3 regions of the Variovorax sp. genome follow, and region 1 is predicted to be linked to each of the others. Evidence: predicted binding sites of a transcription regulator. Region 1 holds the regulator's gene; each other region holds the start of a gene.
What was found. Region 1 encodes sigma-54, which starts transcription at its own class of promoters, with help from an activator protein. Its sites were predicted from a motif close to TGGCANGNAANCTGCTTT; they were not measured.
Positions count from the first base shown of each region.

Region 2: atzF (allophanate hydrolase) is a predicted target of sigma-54. The motif match lies at 3,203-3,220, and genes of this name have one in related genera.
Region 3: glnA (type I glutamate--ammonia ligase) is a predicted target of sigma-54. The motif match lies at 2,442-2,459, and genes of this name have one in related genera.

Region 1 covers NZ_OZ257247.1:4,600,388-4,605,919, forward strand. Annotated here, with positions in the region: gene ACQY8B_RS21530 (YceI family protein) at 1-141, shown strand, start outside; gene ACQY8B_RS21535 (hypothetical protein) at 181-438, opposite strand; gene ACQY8B_RS21540 (LysE family translocator) at 584-1,228, shown strand; gene ACQY8B_RS21545 (phospholipase D family protein) at 1,246-2,847, opposite strand; gene ACQY8B_RS21550 (RNA polymerase factor sigma-54) at 2,858-4,471, opposite strand; gene lptB (LPS export ABC transporter ATP-binding protein) at 4,492-5,286, opposite strand; gene lptA (lipopolysaccharide transport periplasmic protein LptA) at 5,283-5,532, opposite strand, start outside.
Region 2 covers NZ_OZ257247.1:4,844,315-4,849,846, forward strand. Annotated here, with positions in the region: gene ACQY8B_RS22660 (ABC transporter permease) at 1-409, opposite strand, end outside; gene ACQY8B_RS22665 (ABC transporter substrate-binding protein) at 415-1,428, opposite strand; gene atzF (allophanate hydrolase) at 1,441-3,174, opposite strand; gene ACQY8B_RS22675 (M48 family metallopeptidase) at 3,375-4,247, opposite strand; gene ACQY8B_RS22680 (AmpG family muropeptide MFS transporter) at 4,325-5,532, shown strand, end outside.
Region 3 covers NZ_OZ257247.1:977,001-982,532, reverse strand. Annotated here, with positions in the region: gene glnL (nitrogen regulation protein NR(II)) at 1-304, opposite strand, end outside; gene ACQY8B_RS04825 (hypothetical protein) at 331-840, opposite strand; gene glnA (type I glutamate--ammonia ligase) at 981-2,396, opposite strand; gene ACQY8B_RS04815 (competence/damage-inducible protein A) at 2,543-3,343, opposite strand; gene ACQY8B_RS04810 (EI24 domain-containing protein) at 3,340-4,230, opposite strand; gene ACQY8B_RS04805 (sterol desaturase family protein) at 4,281-5,255, opposite strand; gene ACQY8B_RS04800 (polysaccharide deacetylase family protein) at 5,265-5,532, opposite strand, start outside.

The DNA.
Region 1 (5,532 bases):
ATCAACCGCCAGGTGTGCGGCGGCGACTTCGAGACCACGGTGGAACGCAGCGACTGGGGAATTACCTGGGGACTGAACTTCGGCTTCGAGAACAAGGTGAAGCTGCTGGTGCAGGTGGAAGCGGTCAACGTCCAGCCTTAGGCGCTTCCGGCGCCGTGGCTGGCGGCCCCGCCGGCCTGCCTACCTGACGATGGTCTTGCGGGGGCGGCTTGCGGCCAGCGGCTCCTCGCTATCGTCTTTCGGGGCTTTCAGCCAGTTGCGGGCGGCCATCAGGGCACGCGGAAGGTTCAGCAGGACCAGCATCCAGGCGCCCATCGCCACGGCCATCACCGCACCGAACAACAGTTGTTCGGCCAGCGGCGCATCACTCCAGTAGAAGAAGCTCAGCAAAAACGACAGGATCAATGCCCAAATGATCAGAAGGTAGAGATTTTTCATTTTTGTACGCCGCGGAAGTCGGCACACAAAATGTAAACGAAAATTAAATTTAAGTACTACTTATAGTTTACTTTTCAGTCGTTGATCAGCGTGACTTTCTGCACGTTATTCACCCATTTCAAAATTTCCCAAGGAGACAGCCCCGATGGACAACACCCTTTCCTTGCTGGGCATCGCCGGCGCGATGGCAGTGGGCGCAATGAGCCCCGGCCCCAGTTTCGTCATGGTGGCGCGCACGGCCGTGGCCTCGCGCGGCGACGGGCTGGCGGCGGCGTTGGGCATGGGTGCGGGCGGACTGGTCTTCGCCATCGCCGCGATGGCCGGACTGCAGGCAGCGTTCCTGGCGGTGCCGGGGCTCTATCTGGCGATAAAAGGCTTTGGCGGCGCCTACCTCGTCTACCTGGGTTTTCGCATCTGGCGCGGAGCGCGGCAGCCACTGGCTGTTACGCCCGAAGTGGGTAACTCCACCGGCCGACAGGGCCGCGGCGGCCGTACCTTCCTGCTGGGGCTGGCCACCCAGGTCAGCAACCCGAAGACGGCGGTGGTCTACGCCAGCATCTTCGCCGCCTTCCTGCCGCGCGAGGTGCCGCTGGTACTGGCGCTGGCGGTGCCGGCAGTGATCTTCTGCATCGAGACCGGCTGGTACGCCATCGTGGCACTGGCGCTTTCCTCGGCGGCGCCGCGCTCTGCCTACCTGCGCTACAAGGCCTGGATCGACCGCGCGGCCGGCGGCGTGATGGGGCTGCTGGGCGTGCGGCTGGTCTGGTCGGCGGTGCGCGGCGGTCACTGACCGGACACCGGCCGCGCCTAGAGCAGGCTCTCGGGCGTCAGCGGCGCCAGTATCTCGAGCATCGTGCGGTCCCAGAAGCCCGAATCGGGCTCCTCGTGCAGCACGGTGATCTGGCCGGCGTCGTCGCTGACCCATTCGATGTGCCCGTCGTTGCTGCCTTCCGCAAAGCGCAGCCGGTAGGCGCCCTGCTGCTTGAGCACATCGAGCAGCTTGAGCATCTGCTGCGCCATTTCCGGGCTGTGGATGATCAGCCCGATCTCGGTGTTCTGCGACTCCGAGCGCGGGTCGAAATTCATCGAGCCCACGAACAGCGTGCGCCGGTCGATCACCGCCGACTTGGCATGCAGCCGCCCGACCGTGGTGCCGAAGAGCCCCAGCCGCACGCTGCGCCGGGTGCGCGTGGAACTCAGCTCGTACAGGTCGGCGCCGAGCTTGAGCATGTCGGGCCGGTAGCGGCGGTAGGCGGTGTGCACCAGCGGCTCGTCGGTGGCGGCCAGCGAATTGGTGACCACGCTGATCTTCACGCCGCGCCCGCGGATCTCGCGCATCACCTCGAGCCCCGTGGCGCCCGGAATCAGGTAGGGCGAGACGATGGTCACTTCGTCGCGCGCGCGGCGCATCTGCTCGACCACGTTGTAGCGCACGCTGTCGACGTCCAGCAGCGGCACGCCGCCGTACGACGCGGTCTTGCCGATGACCCGGTCGGGCGAGTCGGCATAGGCCTCGGCCAGGGTCCAGATCAGGCCCAGCCTGCCGGCGTTCAGGTCGTCGGCGATCGGGCTGTAGCCCAGCAGGTCGTTGGGCGCGGGCGGTGGTGGCGGCGGGGTGGTGCCGGCGCCGGTAGCGGCATCGAAGCGGCGCTGCAGTTCCTCGCGCGAAAGGCTGCTTGCCACCACCGACTGCACGGGGCGCACGTAGGTGCTGTTCCAGTACTGGTCGAACAGGCTGCCGAGCCGGGGGATCAGCGCGCCGGTCACGAAGGTGTCCAGGTCGAGGAAGTTCTCGCCCGCCGTGCGCGTGAAGTACTGGTTGCCGATGTTGCGCCCGCCCGCCACCGCCATCGCGCCGTCGGCGATGAACAGCTTGTTGTGCATGCGGCGGTTCACGCGGCTGAAGTCGAACAGCGACGCCGCGAAGCGCCTGAGCAGGCTGCCGCGCCCGGCCGGGAACGGGTTGAAGAGGCGCAGCTCGACATTCGGCGTGGCGGCAAAGCCGAGCAGCAGTTCGTCTTCGCCGGAGGTGTAGAGGTCGTCCATCAGCACCCGCACGCGCACGCCGCGCAAGGCGGCATCGCGCAGGGTGCGCAGCAGGTAGCGGCCGGTCTCGTCGTTCTCGATCTGGTAGTACTGCACGTCCAGCGTGCGCTGGGCGCGGCGCGCGAGCTCGATGCGGGTGTCGAAGGCAAAGTCGCCGCCGGGCATCAGGCGAAAGCCGCTCAGGTCGGGGTCGGGCTGGGCGGCCATCGCGAGCTTGCCGAGCGCGGTGTCGGCCGACACGGCCATGGCCCTGGTGGGCGGGCGCGGCGCCTCGTCGGGCAGGGTGGCGCAGCCGCTGAACAGCAGCACGGCCAGCAAAGCGATCACCCAATGGCCCCAGCGCGACATCGGGAGACGGCTCATCGAAGGCTTTCTACAGTGCCTTGCGCAGATTGGCGGGCGCGATGCGCAGCGCCTCGCGGTACTTGGCCACGGTGCGGCGCGCGCACTCGATGCCCTGCTCCTTGAGCATCTCGGAGATCTGGCTGTCCGACAGCGGCTTCTTGATGCTCTCCGAGCTCACGAACTGCTTGATCAGCGCACGCACCGCGGTGCTCGATGCATTGCCGCCGGTCTCGGTGCCCAGCGCCGAACCGAAGAAATACTTCAGCTCGACCGTGCCGAACGGGGTGGCCATGTACTTGGCGGTGGTCACGCGCGAGATGGTGGATTCGTGCAGGCCCAGCTCGTCGGCAATTTCGCGCAGCACCAGCGGGCGCATGGCCAGCTCGCCGTGCACGAAGTAGCTCTTCTGGCGCTCGACGATGGCGTTGCTCACGCGCAGGATGGTGTCGAAGCGCTGCTGGATGTTCTTGATGAACCAGCGCGCCTCCTGCAGCCGCTGCGACAGTGCCTGGCTGCCTTCGCCCTTGTGCGACTTGAGCGCGCCGGCATAGATGTCGTGCACGCGCAGGCGCGGCATGACCTCGGGATTCAGCATGACGCGGAACTTGACGTTGGTGCCCCGGCCGGTCTTGGTGACGATCACGTCGGGAATGACGATGTTGCGCTCGACATCGACGAAACGGCGCCCCGGCTTGGGCTCCAGCCGCGCGATGACCTGCAGCGCCGAGCGCACCAGCTCTTCGCTGCTGCGGGTGAGCGTGGCCAGGCGCTTGAAATCGCGCCGCGCGAGCAGCTCCATCGGCTGCTTGCAGATGGTGATGGCGGTCTTGTAGACCTGTGCCTGCTCTTCGTCTTCGTCGTCCTCGGCGGCCAGCGCGCGCAGCTGGATGCTCAGGCATTCGCCCAGGTCGCGCGCGCCCACGCCCACCGGCTCCAGGCTCTGCAGCAGGCCGAGTGCCACCTGGAAGTGGTGCACCAGGTCGTCGAACTGGTCGTTGTCGTCGCCGGCCAGGCCCGAGGCCAGCGCCGGCAGGGAGTCTTCGAGATAGCCGTCGTCGTTGAGCGACTCGATCAGGAAGCGCAGCGCGGCGCTGTCGTTCTCGCTCAGGCGCAGGCTCAGTGCCTGGCGGTGCAGGAACGACTGCAGCGATTCCTGGCTGCGCGCAAGCTCGGTGGCGTCTGCGCGCTCGTCGTCGCCCAGGTTGTTCTGGCGCGCGGGGGCGTCGCTGCCCCACTCGCTGTCGTCGGGCGCCATGTCGACGGTGCCGTCGCCTTCCCAGTCGGGCTCGCGCTCGGCGATCTCGGCGGCGGGGCCGTCGGAATCGGCCGTGGTGGTGGTGCTGGTCTCGGTCGAGGCGGCGGAAGTGCTGGCCGGCGGCGGGGTGAACTCGCTCTCGCCGTCGCCGCCCTCGCCACTTTCGCCGCCGTCATCGCGCGCGACGGGGGCGTCGGCCGTGTCGAGCCCGAATTCCTCGCGCGCCGCTTCTTCCGCGGTGCGCTCGAGGAAGGGGTTCTCGTCGAGCATCTGCTCCACTTCCTGGCTCAGTTCGAGCGTGGAAAGTTGGAGCAGCCTGATCGACTGCTGCAGCTGTGGCGTGAGTGCCAGATGCTGCGAGACGCGAAGGGACAGCCCTTGCTTCATGTGGAGAACCCGACCCTTCCTTACATGCGGAAGTGTTCGCCCAGGTACACCCTGCGTACCTCGGCGTTGTCGACGATCTCCGAGGGCGTACCTTGTGCCAGCACATGCCCGTCGCTGATGATGAACGCGTGATCGCAGATGCCCAGCGTTTCGCGCACGTTGTGGTCGGTGATGAGCACGCCGATGCCGCGCTCCTTCAGGAAGCTGATGATCCGCTGGATTTCGATCACGGCGATCGGGTCGATGCCGGCAAAGGGCTCGTCCAGCAGGATGAAGCGCGGCTGGGTGGCCAGGGCGCGTGCGATCTCGACGCGGCGGCGCTCGCCGCCCGACAGCGCCAGCGCCGGCGAGTCGCGCAGGTGGTCGACGCGCAGGTCGGCCAGCAGTTCGGACAGGCGCTCTTCCATGTGCTGCCTGGACAGCGGCACGAGCTTGCCGCTCGCGTCGGGCTCATGCTGCAGTTCGAGCACGGCGCGCACGTTTTCCTCCACGGTGAGCTTGCGGAAGATCGAGGCTTCCTGCGGCAGGTAGCTCAGGCCCATGCGCGCGCGGCGGTGGATGGGCATGTGGGCGATGGGCTCGCCGTCGATGGTGATGTCGCCCGCATCGGCGCGCACCAGCCCGACGATCATGTAGAACGAGGTGGTCTTGCCGGCGCCGTTGGGGCCGAGCAGCCCGACGACTTCACCCTTCTGCACGTCGAGCGAGACGTCCTTCACGACCGTGCGGCTGCCATAGCTCTTCTTCAGGCCGCGCGCCACCAGGCGGCTGCCCGGTGCGCCGTTGGCTTCCTGGGTTCCAGCGGTTTCGATCACTTGCGGGTTTCTCCATCGCCACCGAGCGTGGTGGTCGAGCGCAGGCCCGTGCCGGGTGCCGGCGTGGACGCTGCCGGCGCGGCGGGCTTGGCTCCGGCCGGAGCGCCGGGCGCGGGCGCCGTGGCGGCCTTGGGTGTCAGGATGGTCTTGACGCGGCCGCTCGGGGACGATGCGTTGACCGCGGTGTTCGGCGGCACGGTGGAACCGTTGACCGTGTAGGTGTCGTTGCTCTGGTCGTAGACGATC
Region 2 (5,532 bases), 240 kb from region 1:
GCAGGAACAGCGGGATGAGCGCTGACGACGGCGTGGAGCGGAAGAAGTCGATCAGGAACTCCACGCTGCGGTACGCCTTCTCGTTGCTGCCGAGCAGCACGCCCAGCGGCACGCCGACGGCCGCCGCGATGACGAAGGCCTGCACGGTGCGCCACACGGTCATGGCGAAGTCGGTGAGCAGCGGACCGCCGGCCAGGCCGGTGATGAGCGCGGCGATGGTGTCGGCGGGCGTGGGCAGCAATATCGGCTTGATGAAGCCGAGCCGCACCACCAGGTCCCACACGATGAACAGCACCACCGGGCCTATGAAGGGCAACATGCGGTCGCGCAGCGGCGGCCTGGGCGCGGCAGTAGCGGCACTGGCCGGCGGGGTCCACGGCGCGGCCGTGGTCGTGCTTGCTTCGGCCATGGTCTTCAAGCCTTGTAGAGCAGGCCGTCCACCGGCACCTTCTTCTCGAAGATGCCTTTCTCGGTGAACAGGTCGTAGAACTTCTGGAAGTACGCGACGTCGCTGGGCTTGAACTCGTTGTAGAGCATGTACGACGCGAGCGGCACTTCGGCCGTGAGCTTGCCTTCGATGGCGGTGTAGCCCTTCATGAACTGGCGTGCCTCGTCGGGCTTGGTTCGCACCAGCTCCACGCCGCGCGCATAGGCGGCGATGTATTTCTTCGCGATCTCGGGGTTCTTCTTGATGAACTCGGTGGTGAGGCTGGCTGCCCCGCCGTGCCACGGCGCCATCGGGTCGCCGAGGATGTACTTCGCGACCACGCCGGCCTCGATGACGCGCGTGGTGCCGTTCATGCGGCCCACGGTGCCGGTGGGCTCCAGCGTGTAGCAGGCGTCGACCTGCCCCGCGACCAGTGCGGCCACGTGCTGGCCGATGGGCAGTTCGCTCACGGCCGCGCCCTTGGCGCCCGCGCGCTCCAGCATGGTCTTGCACAGCGTGACGTTCTGTATGCCGGGGCCCGAGGCGACCTTCTTGCCGGCCAGCTCGGCCATGGTCTTGATGGGGCTGTCCTTGGCGACGATGAATTCGTCGAGCACGTATTTCGCGTTGCTCGGGTTGGTGCAGAAGATCTTGAAGAGGCCGGGCTGCGCGATCTCGCCGATGGCGAGGTTGGCCGAGCCGGTGCCGTTGGCGCTGCCGTCGCAGCGGCCGGCGAGCATGCCTTCCATCACCTGCTGCGCGCCGGCGAACTTGAGCGGCTCGACCTCGAGGCCGGCTTCCTTGAAGTAGCCCTTGTCGACCGCCGCGAAGAACGGCAGGCCGGCGGCCACGGGCCAGAAGCCGATGCGCAGCTTTGCCGCGCCCTGCGCACGCACGATGGCGGGCGCGGCCAGCACGGCCAGTCCGGCGGCGCCGGCCTGCAGCAGCTGGCGGCGGCTGCTGGTGCTGCTCGACGCGGGAGGTTTTTCTTGGTTGCTCATCGGAACTCCTGATCAGTTGGAACTCGGTGTGGCGCGGCTCGCGACGTATGCGCGCCAGCCGCCATGGAGGGTCACGTCCTGCGCGCCGGCCAGGGCGTGGCCCTCGCAGATGAAGCCTTTCACCCAGCTGCCGTCGGCCAGCTCGACGCTGCCCAGGCCCAGGGGCGGTGGAATGAGAGCGAGAAAGCTGCCGACCTGCGCCAGGGGCACGGCCCAGACTTCGAGCGCGATGGCGGCGCCTTCATCGCCTTCGACCACGCGCTGCAGGCCGGGCTTGGGCGGCACGGTGCCGGGCAGTGCGTAAAGGCGGTAGGAGGGCGAGGTCGTCGTGGCACGCAGCAGCGTCGCCCCGCGTTCAGTGAGCTGGCTGTTGAGCGGCATGCCCGAGAGATGCGCACCGACCACGGCGATGGGCAGGGTGCCCGCTTCTGGCGCAGCGAGACCCGGAATGGCGCGCGGCGCGGGCAGCGGCTCGTCGGTCGCGCCAAGCGCAAGCCCGGTGGCGTGGTGGTAGCGCTGGCCCAGGTCGGCCAGCGCGAGGTCGCTGCCGCACGGACCGATCAGCGTGATGCCGAAGGGCAGGCCATCCGCGCGCAGGCTGCTGGGCACGGAGAGCGCGGCGTAGTCGAGCAGGTTGACGAAATTGGTGTACGCGCCGAGGTTGCGGTTGAGCGCCACCGGGTCGGCGCGCATCTGCTCGCGGGTGTAGTGCGTGGGCGTGGTGGGCACGAGCAGCACGTCGATGTCGCGCCACATCGGCTCGACCTGCTGCGCGATGGCGCGCAGCCGCGTCTGGGCTTCGAACACGTCGGCGGCGGTGTAGTTGCGCCCGCTCGCGAGGATGCCGCGCACGGGCTCGATCACCTCGTCGCCGTGCGCATCGAAGAACTCGCGCACCGCGGCGTAGCGTTCGGCGACCAGCGCGCTTTCATAAAGCAGCGCGGCGGCCTCGGCGAGCGGGGCATAGGCGATGGTGACGGGCGAGCCGCCCATGGCCAGCAGGCGCGCGGTCGCGTCGTTGAACGCCCGTTCGGCGGCGGTGTCGCCGAAGAAGCTCAGCCTGTCGGGCACGCCGAAACGGAAGTGCGCGGGCAGCGGATTGCGGCTCAGGGGGATGTCGCGGGAGTACGGATCGCGCGCGTCGTGGCCGACAGCGGCGAGAAGCACGTCGACCGCGGTAGCGACGGTGCGCGCGAAGATCGAGACGCAGTCGGCGCTCTGCGCAGCGGGCACCACGCCGAAGGTGCTCAGCAGGCCACGCGACGGCTTGAGGCCGACGATGTTGTTGAGCCCGGCCGGCACGCGGCCCGAGCCTGCGGTGTCGGTGCCCAGCGCGAAATCGACCTCGCCGGTTGCCACCACATAGGCCGAGCCCGAGCTGGAGCCGCCCGAAACGTATCGCGCGTCGAAGGCGTTCGGCACCTCGCCGTAGGGCGAGCGCGTGCCGTTCAGGCCGCAGGCGAACTGGTCGAGATTGGTCTTGCCGGCCAGCGATGCACCGGCTTCGAGCAGGCGCTGCACCACGGCCGCGTGGGCCTGGGGCAGGCGGTCGAACGCCGGGCAGGCGGCCGTGGTGGGCACGCCAGCCACGTCGATGTTGTCCTTGACCGCAAAGCTCAGTCCGGCGAGCGGCAGGGCAAAGCCCAGGGCCTTGCCAGCCGCGGCGTCCGCCACGGGAGCCGCGAATTTCGCGATCCAGGCGGCAGCGGGCGATCCGCTTTTTCCGTTTTCTTCATGCACCATCATTAGGCATCCAAACATGTGTACAAGTTGAGATGCAAACGGCGTGCCAGCGGCTGCCGACGTCGCGCAGCCCGCTCGATAGGTATCAGCCGTTGGGTGTCATGTCGTGAAACACCGCGGAACCGGCTTTGCCGGGCCGCAGGTGTTGCCCCCTGCAAGGGGGTTGGCGCAGCGACACGAAGTGCGCGAAGCCTGGGGGTGAGCTATTTTCTTGCGTCGCGGTAGAGCTTCTCGACCTTCGGCAGGTTCGCCTCGAGCTTCGTGATGCGATCCGGCCCGCTCGGGTGCGTCGAAAGGAAGCTCAGGCTGCCCTGGTTCTTGGACGCCGCGGCCATCTTCTGCCACAGCGACACCGACGCCTTCGGGTCATAGCCTGCGCGCGCCGCGAGTTCCAGCCCCACGAGGTCGGCCTCGGTCTCGTCGCTGCGGCTGAACTTGAGGGTGATGAGCTGCGTGCCCGCGCGCGCCGCCAGGTCGCCCACCTGGCCCCAGCCGAGCATCTGCGCACCGAGGGAAAGCACCGCGCCGGTGCCCGCGCTCTTGGCCATGCGGGCGCGCGCGTGTTCGCGCAGCGCGTGGGCCATTTCGTGGCCCATGACCATCGCGACCTCGTCGTCGGTGAGCTTGAGCTGGTCGAGGATGCCGGTGAAGAAGGCGATCTTGCCGCCGGGCATGCAGAAGGCGTTGATCTGCTTGCTGCCGATCAGGTTGACCTCCCACTTCCAGCTGCGGGCGCGTGAATTCCACGGCGTGGCAAACGGAATGAGGCGGTTCGCGGTGGCGCGCAGGCGCTGCAACTGCGGGTTGTTGTCGCCGGCGAGCGCGCCCTTGGCGCGGGCCTGCTCGAGCAGCTGGCCGTATTGCTGAACGCCGGCCGCCTCGATCTTGTCGGCGGGCACGAGGTTGCGCGCCACCGATGCATTGCCCACGTCGACCTGCGCCAGCGCCGGGCCGCCCAATGCCGCGCCGGCCGCGGCCAGCAGGAAGGCGCGCCGGGGATTCCAGGGCGATGCCGCGGAAGGAAGGACGGAGCCGGCGGCGGTGCCGGAGGAAGAGCGCTCGCATCGTATGCACATAGGGGCCGGATCATAGGAACAAATGAAGACAAAGGGGCCGCCCGAGGGCCTGCGCCGCTCATGGACAATCCGGGCACATGTCCGCCTCGCCCGTCGAAACACCCACCACCCCCTCCCCGCCCTGGCGCGACGCCCTCAAGGTCTACCTGGAGCCCGCCACGCTGCGCATGCTGGCGCTGGGCTTCTCGGCCGGGTTGCCGCTGCTGCTGGTGCTGGGCACGCTGAGCTTTCGCCTGCGCGAGGCCGGCATCGACCGCACCACCATCGGCTACCTGAGCTGGGTCGGGCTGGCCTACGGCTTCAAGTGGGTCTGGGCGCCGCTGGTCGACCGACTGCCGCTGCCGCCGCTGACCACGCTGCTGGGGCGCCGGCGCGGCTGGCTGCTGCTGGCGCAGGGGCTGGTGATCACGGGGCTGGTCGGAATGGCGATGAACGACCCGCGCCTGGGGCTCACGCCGCTGATCTGGTGCGCGCTGCTGGTGGCCTTCGGCTCGGCCACGCAGGACATCGCACTCGACGCCTTCCGCATCGAATCGGCCGAGCCGCGCAAGCAGGCCGCAATGGCGGCCGCCTACCAGACGGGCTACCGCCTCGCGATGATCTGGGCCGGCGCCGGCGTGCTGTGGGTCGCGGCCTGGGCCGAGGTGGCGCCCGCCGTGGCGGCCACCGGCGCAGCCGCCTACCAGGACGGCGCCTGGAAGACCGCTTACCTGGTGATGGCGGCTTCGATGGCGGTGGGCGTGTTCACGGTGCTGCTGTCCCCCGAGCCGGTGCCGCGCCTGCTGCCCAAGGCCCGCAACGCGGCCGAGTGGCTGCGCAGCGCGCTGATCGAGCCCTTTGCCGACTTCATCGGCCGCTACAAATGGCACGCGGTGCTGATCCTCTCGCTGATCGCCGTCTACCGCATCAGCGACGTGGTGATGGGCATCATGGCCAACCCTTTCTACGTGGACATGGGCTTCACCAAGGACGAAGTGGCCACGGTCAGCAAGATCTACGGCGTGATCATGACGCTGGTGGGCGCCTTCGTGGGCGGCGTGCTGTCGATGCGCCTGGGCGTGATGCGGGTGCTGATGATGGGCGCGGTGCTCAGCGCGGCGAGCAACCTGCTCTATGCCTGGCTGGCGACGCGCGGGCACGACACCACGGCGCTGATCGCGGTGGTCTCGGCCGACAACCTGGCCGGCGGCATCGCCTCGGCGGCCTTCATCGCCTACCTTTCGAGCCTCACCAACATCAGCTACTCGGCCACGCAGTACGCGCTGTTCAGCTCGCTGATGCTGCT
Region 3 (5,532 bases), 2.2 Mb from region 1:
CGAGCGTGACCTGCACGGGCATGAGCTCGTGGTTGACGCGGCGCAGGAAGGCCTCGTAGCGCAGCGTTGCAAAGTCGTTGCTGCTCGCGCCGTCGATGGCGGTGCGCAGCACCTGCGGCTCATGAAAGCACGCGCCGAACTGCGAGCCTTCCAGCGTGCGGCGCGAGGTGCCGAGTGCGTCTTCGAGGCCTGCGTTGGCAAACAGCACGGAGCCGTTGCTGTTGACCACCGCGATCAGGGTGGACAGCAGGTCGAAGGACTGGAAGCGCGGATTGGCGCCGGTCGCCTTCTTCCCGAATGCCATAGAGGTTTCTTGCTTGCGCTTGCTGGTTATTGCTGCCGGGGCGGCAGCCGGTTGATTTCGCGGCGGATGCCTGCGATGTCGCTCTCGTTGCGCGCGATCTCGGCCTTCATGTCGGCCACGCGGTCGAGGTACTTCTGGTAGTTGCGGCCTTCGCTGCCCTGTTTCTCGGGCTCGCCGTTGTTGTAGTCCTTCAGCAGCTCGGCCTGGCGGGCCTCGGCCTTCTTTAGCTCGGACTCGAGCACGGAGCGGGCCTCGCCGTCGCGGGCGCGCTGGTCGACGCCTTCGACACGCGGGCTGCCGGCCGGCGCGCGCGCCGCCGTGGAAGCGCCCGACGACGATGCCGATCCGCCCCCCGAGGCCCGGGTGCCCTGCACCACCGTGACGTTGCCGCCTTCGAGGACCTTGCAGCCCTTTTGCTGGGCCACGGTCGCGTTGTTCGTGTATTCGTTGCCGCAGCGCCAGACGCGTTCCTGCGCAACCGCCGGCAACGCGATCAGGACTGAACCGGCCAGGAAAAAGAGAGAAGCTGTCTTCATGTGTATCTATGGAGGCGCGACAAAGGCGCATTTTCATGCAATTCGACGCACCCGGAGCCCCGATGTTCCGCCCCAAGGAAAAAGGACGGCCGAGGCCGTCCTTTTGACTTACATGCCTGTGAAGGCTGCTTGCTCGTCGATCAGAGCGAGTAGTACATGTCGAACTCGACGGGGTGCGTCGCCATGCGGAAGCGCGTGACTTCCTGCATCTTCAGTTCGATGTACGCGTCGATGTACGCGTCGGTGAACACGCCGCCCTTGGTCAGGAACGCACGGTCCTTGTCCAGGTATTCCAGGGCCTGGTCGAGGCTGTGGCAGACGGTCGGGATCAGCGCGTCTTCTTCCGGCGGCAGGTGGTACAGGTCCTTGCTGGCGGCTTCGCCCGGATGGATCTTGTTTTCCACGCCGTCCAGGCCGGCCATCAGCAGCGCGGCGAAGCCCAGGTACGGGTTCATCAGCGGATCGGGGAAGCGCGCTTCGACGCGGCGGCCCTTCGGGTTGGCCACGAACGGGATGCGGATCGAGGCCGAGCGGTTCTTGGCCGAGTAGGCCAGCTTGACCGGGGCTTCGAAGCCGGGCACCAGGCGCTTGTAGCTGTTGGTGCCGGGGTTCGTGATGGCGTTCAGGGCACGGGCGTGCTTGATGATGCCGCCGATGTAGTGCAGCGCGAAGTCCGACAGGCCTGCGTAGCCATCGCCTGCGAACAGGTTCTTGCCGTCCTTCCAGACCGACTGGTGCACGTGCATGCCGGAGCCGTTGTCGCCGACGATGGGCTTGGGCATGAAGGTGGCCGTCTTGCCGTAGGCATGGGCCACGTTGTGGATCACGTACTTCTGCAGCTGGACCCAGTCGGCGCGCTGGACCAGCGTGCTGAACTTGGTGCCGAGTTCCATCTGGCCGGCGTTGGCCACTTCATGGTGATGCACTTCGACCGGGATGCCGAGCGATTCGAGCACCAGGCACATTTCCGAGCGCATGTCCTGGAAGCTGTCGACCGGGGGAACCGGGAAGTAGCCGCCCTTGACCGCGGGACGGTGGCCGGTGTTGCCGTGCTCGTATTCCTTGTCGGTGTTCCACGAGGCTTCTTCGGACTCGATCTTCACGAAGCAGCCCGACATGTCGTTCTTCCAGCGGACGCCGTCGAACACGAAGAATTCGGGTTCCGGACCGAAGAAGGCGGTGTCGCCCAGGCCCGAAGCCTTCATGTACGCCTCGGCGCGCTTGGCGAGCGAACGCGGATCGCGCTCGTAGGCCTTGCCGTCGGCGGGGTCGATCACGTCGCAGGTCAGGATCAGCGTCGTTTCTTCGAAGAAGGGATCGATGTTGGCGGTGTTGGGGTCGGGCATGAGCTGCATGTCCGAGGCTTCGATACCCTTCCAGCCGGCGATGGACGAGCCGTCGAATGCGTGGCCCGAGGTGAATTTGTCTTCATCGAAAGCCGAGACCGGCACGGTCACGTGCTGCTCTTTGCCGCGGGTGTCGGTGAAGCGGAAGTCGACGAACTTGACCTCGTTTTCCTTGACGAGCTTGAGTACATCGGCGACGGTCTTTGCCATCAGTTTCTCCTGAGTTGGATGGTGGTTAGGAATACAGGGACGAGGGATGCAGTTTCTGTGCCATTGTCACCTCACTGGCTGAGGCCTTGTTCACCAAAGCGAACCACAAATAGCCAGTAAATATCACCAAATTGGTGCAATATGAATTAGCGCACCAATTCAGGGCCTAGCTTGGCATCAAAGGTGTGCAGGCCTTCGATCAGCTGGGCGTAGGCGGCATCGAGCCGGCCAGGGTCGCCCTTCACGCCCAGCTCGATGTGCCGCCCGTATTGGGGGTGGTCGACGCTGGGCAGGCTGAACACCTTGACGCCGGCATGCGTGTCTTCGATGGCCTGCATCAGCGGGGTCAGGGTGGCCTCCATGGCACCGAAAACGATCACCGACTTCTCGGCGACCGCGTTGCGGGTGAACAGGTCGGCATAGCGGGCGTCGAGCACGGACTCGATCATCGGCCAGGCCATGACCGGGAAGCCCGGCACGAAGTGCACGTCGCCGACGCTGAAGCCGGGGATCTTGTTGTACGGGTTGAGGATGAGCGTGGCGCCCTGCGGGAACACGCCCATGTTGAGCCGATGCACGTTGTCGGAGCGGTCGGGCTCGTAGGGCACGCCCTGCTCGCGCGCGGTGTCCTGCATGCGCTCCCGGATCAGCAGCTCGGCCTCGGGGTGCAGCGCCAGCGGCACGCGCAGGGCCTTGGCGGCGCATTGGCGAGTGTGGTCGTCGGGCGTGGCGCCGATGCCGCCGGTCGAGAAGACGACGTCGCCCGAAGCGAAGGCCCGCTCGAGCGCGGCGGTGATGCGCGCGGGCTCGTCGCCCACGTATTCGGCCCAGCTGAGCTGCAGGCCGCGTGCGGCGAGCAGTTCGATGACCTTGGCCATGTGCTTGTCGGCCCGCTTGCCGGAGAGGATCTCGTCGCCGACGACGATGAGACCGAATGCGCGTGTCATGGTGAACCCCATTGAGAAAGAGCGGCCCTGTTGGCTTCCGCGACCTCGAGGGCCGGGGCGCCGCCAGCGCCCGATGCCGCCGCGGCCACCGCGCGCTGGGCACGCAGTTGCGCGAGCGCGTCGAGGCAGTAGTGCGCGAACCAGAGCGCCGAAAAGGCAAAGACCAGTGTGTAGATCCAGATGGCGATCGGCACCAGCACGAAGAAGGCGGCGGCGAACAGCAGGCCCGAGGCCCAGACGATGCTCGGCGCCGCGCCCAGGTAGCCGCACAGCACGCCCACGCACAGCAGCGGCAGCCGGTGGGTGCGCAGCAGGGTGGCGCGCTCCTCGGGGCTGGCATGCTCGGCCAGCGCGTCGAAACTCATGACGCGGTAGGTGAGCCAGCCCCAGATGAGCGGCGGCAAGATGAGCACGAGTGGTGGAATGAGCCACAGCGGCATCGAAACCACGAGGGCGACCAGCGCCAGGATGGTAACTGCGAGCGATCGGGCCACGCTGCCGAAGAAAGAGGCGCCCTTCTTCTGCTCCAGCGAGGGAAAGCGGCGCTCGCCCACCAGCCGGGTCAGCGCGGGGGCCATGAAACCGGCCACGATGAGCAGCGAAACCACCACGATCAGCGGCGTGGCGGCAAACACCACGACCAGCGGCGCCAGCATGGCCGTCACGTCGCCCGAGAAAAGCCGGCCGATCCAGGCCCAGAAGCCGGCCAGCAGCGGCCACGCATCGAGCGCGCCGCGCGTCCAGGCCACGGCGGCTTCCCAGTAGAAATAGCCGAGCCCCGCGGTGAGCACCACCATCAACGCCAGGGGCAGCAGCGACAGCACGATCACGCGCGGCAGCATGCAATAGGCGACCGCGCGCCAGAAGGAGTCGAGGAGCAGGCGCATGAGGCAGCGAGGATAACGCCTGGGACGGCGCCGTCAGGGGCCGGTGACCCTCAAGCGCGCCCGACCATTCGCTTCAGGCCGAGCCACTGCTGTGCCCAGAACCCCCGGCCGTACTCGCGCACGCGGCCGTCGGCGCCGGGCTCCACCTGGTCGCGGATGCCGGTGGGGTCGTAGCGGTTCTCGAAGTTGGCGGTGCCGAACATCATGTCCCACCAGGGCAGCAGTACGCCGAAGTTATGGCCGCCGAGCGTGCTCCTGCCGTTCGATTCGTGGCCCAGCCCGATGCTGTGGTGCAGCCGGTGGAAACGCGGGCTGATCCACAGCCGCTCGCCGATGGCGCCGAAGCTCAGCCGCAGGTTGGCGTGCTGCAGGCTCTCGCTGAGCTGGGTGAAGGCCACGAAGGCGATGAACTGCCCCGGCGCCACGCCGATGAGTTGCGCCACGATGACGATGAGCGTGTCGTGGACGATGTCGTCGAGCAAATGGTTGCGGTCGTCGCTCCACATCGTCATCTGGCGCTGCGAGTGGTGCAGAGAGTGCAGGCCCCACCACCAGTTGAACTGGTGCTGGCCGCGGTGGATCCAGTAGCCGACGAAGTCGAGCACCACGAGGTAGATCGCGAAAGCGATCACCGGCACGTCGGTCACGCCGGGCCACACCTCGTCGAGGTGCAGGGTGCCCCACCCCGCCGTGCGCAGGCTGCCCATGGCGTCGTCGAAGAAAGGCTGCAGCGTGAAGAAGATCGCCAGCCGGAACAGGCCGAGCCGGTGGATCAGCGTGTACAGCACGTCGATGCGAATGGCGTGGCGGTCGACCACGGGCTCCACCGAGCGCCAGCGCTGCAGCGGCCCGATGATGGCGATCAGCACCAGGATCTGGATGACCCCGACCAGCAGCCAGCCGGTGGCATCGAAAGCGTCCTCGGTCCAGCCGCCGAGGCCGACGGCAAACACCAGCGGCTGCACCACGGCCTCGAAGAACCAGCCCTGCAGGGCGGAAAAAGCGTCAGTCAACCAATCGATCATGGCGCGAACTCAGGAGTGGGATGCGATCCAGGCGCGGTAGTCCGGATGCTGGCGCAGCGTTTGGAAACAGAAACCCTTGGCCTTGAGGCCGACGATCAGCGGCTCGAGGTTGGCCGGCGCCCACGGGTCCTTGCGCGACCAGATGCCCAGGTGCGCGAGCAGGATGTCGCCGGGGCGGATGGTGTCGAGCGCCTGCGTGAGCAGCTTCGCGTTGCTGAACTTCTCGCTCGGCAGTTCGTCGCCGAGGAAGCCGGCGGGCGCCCAGCCGACGTACTTG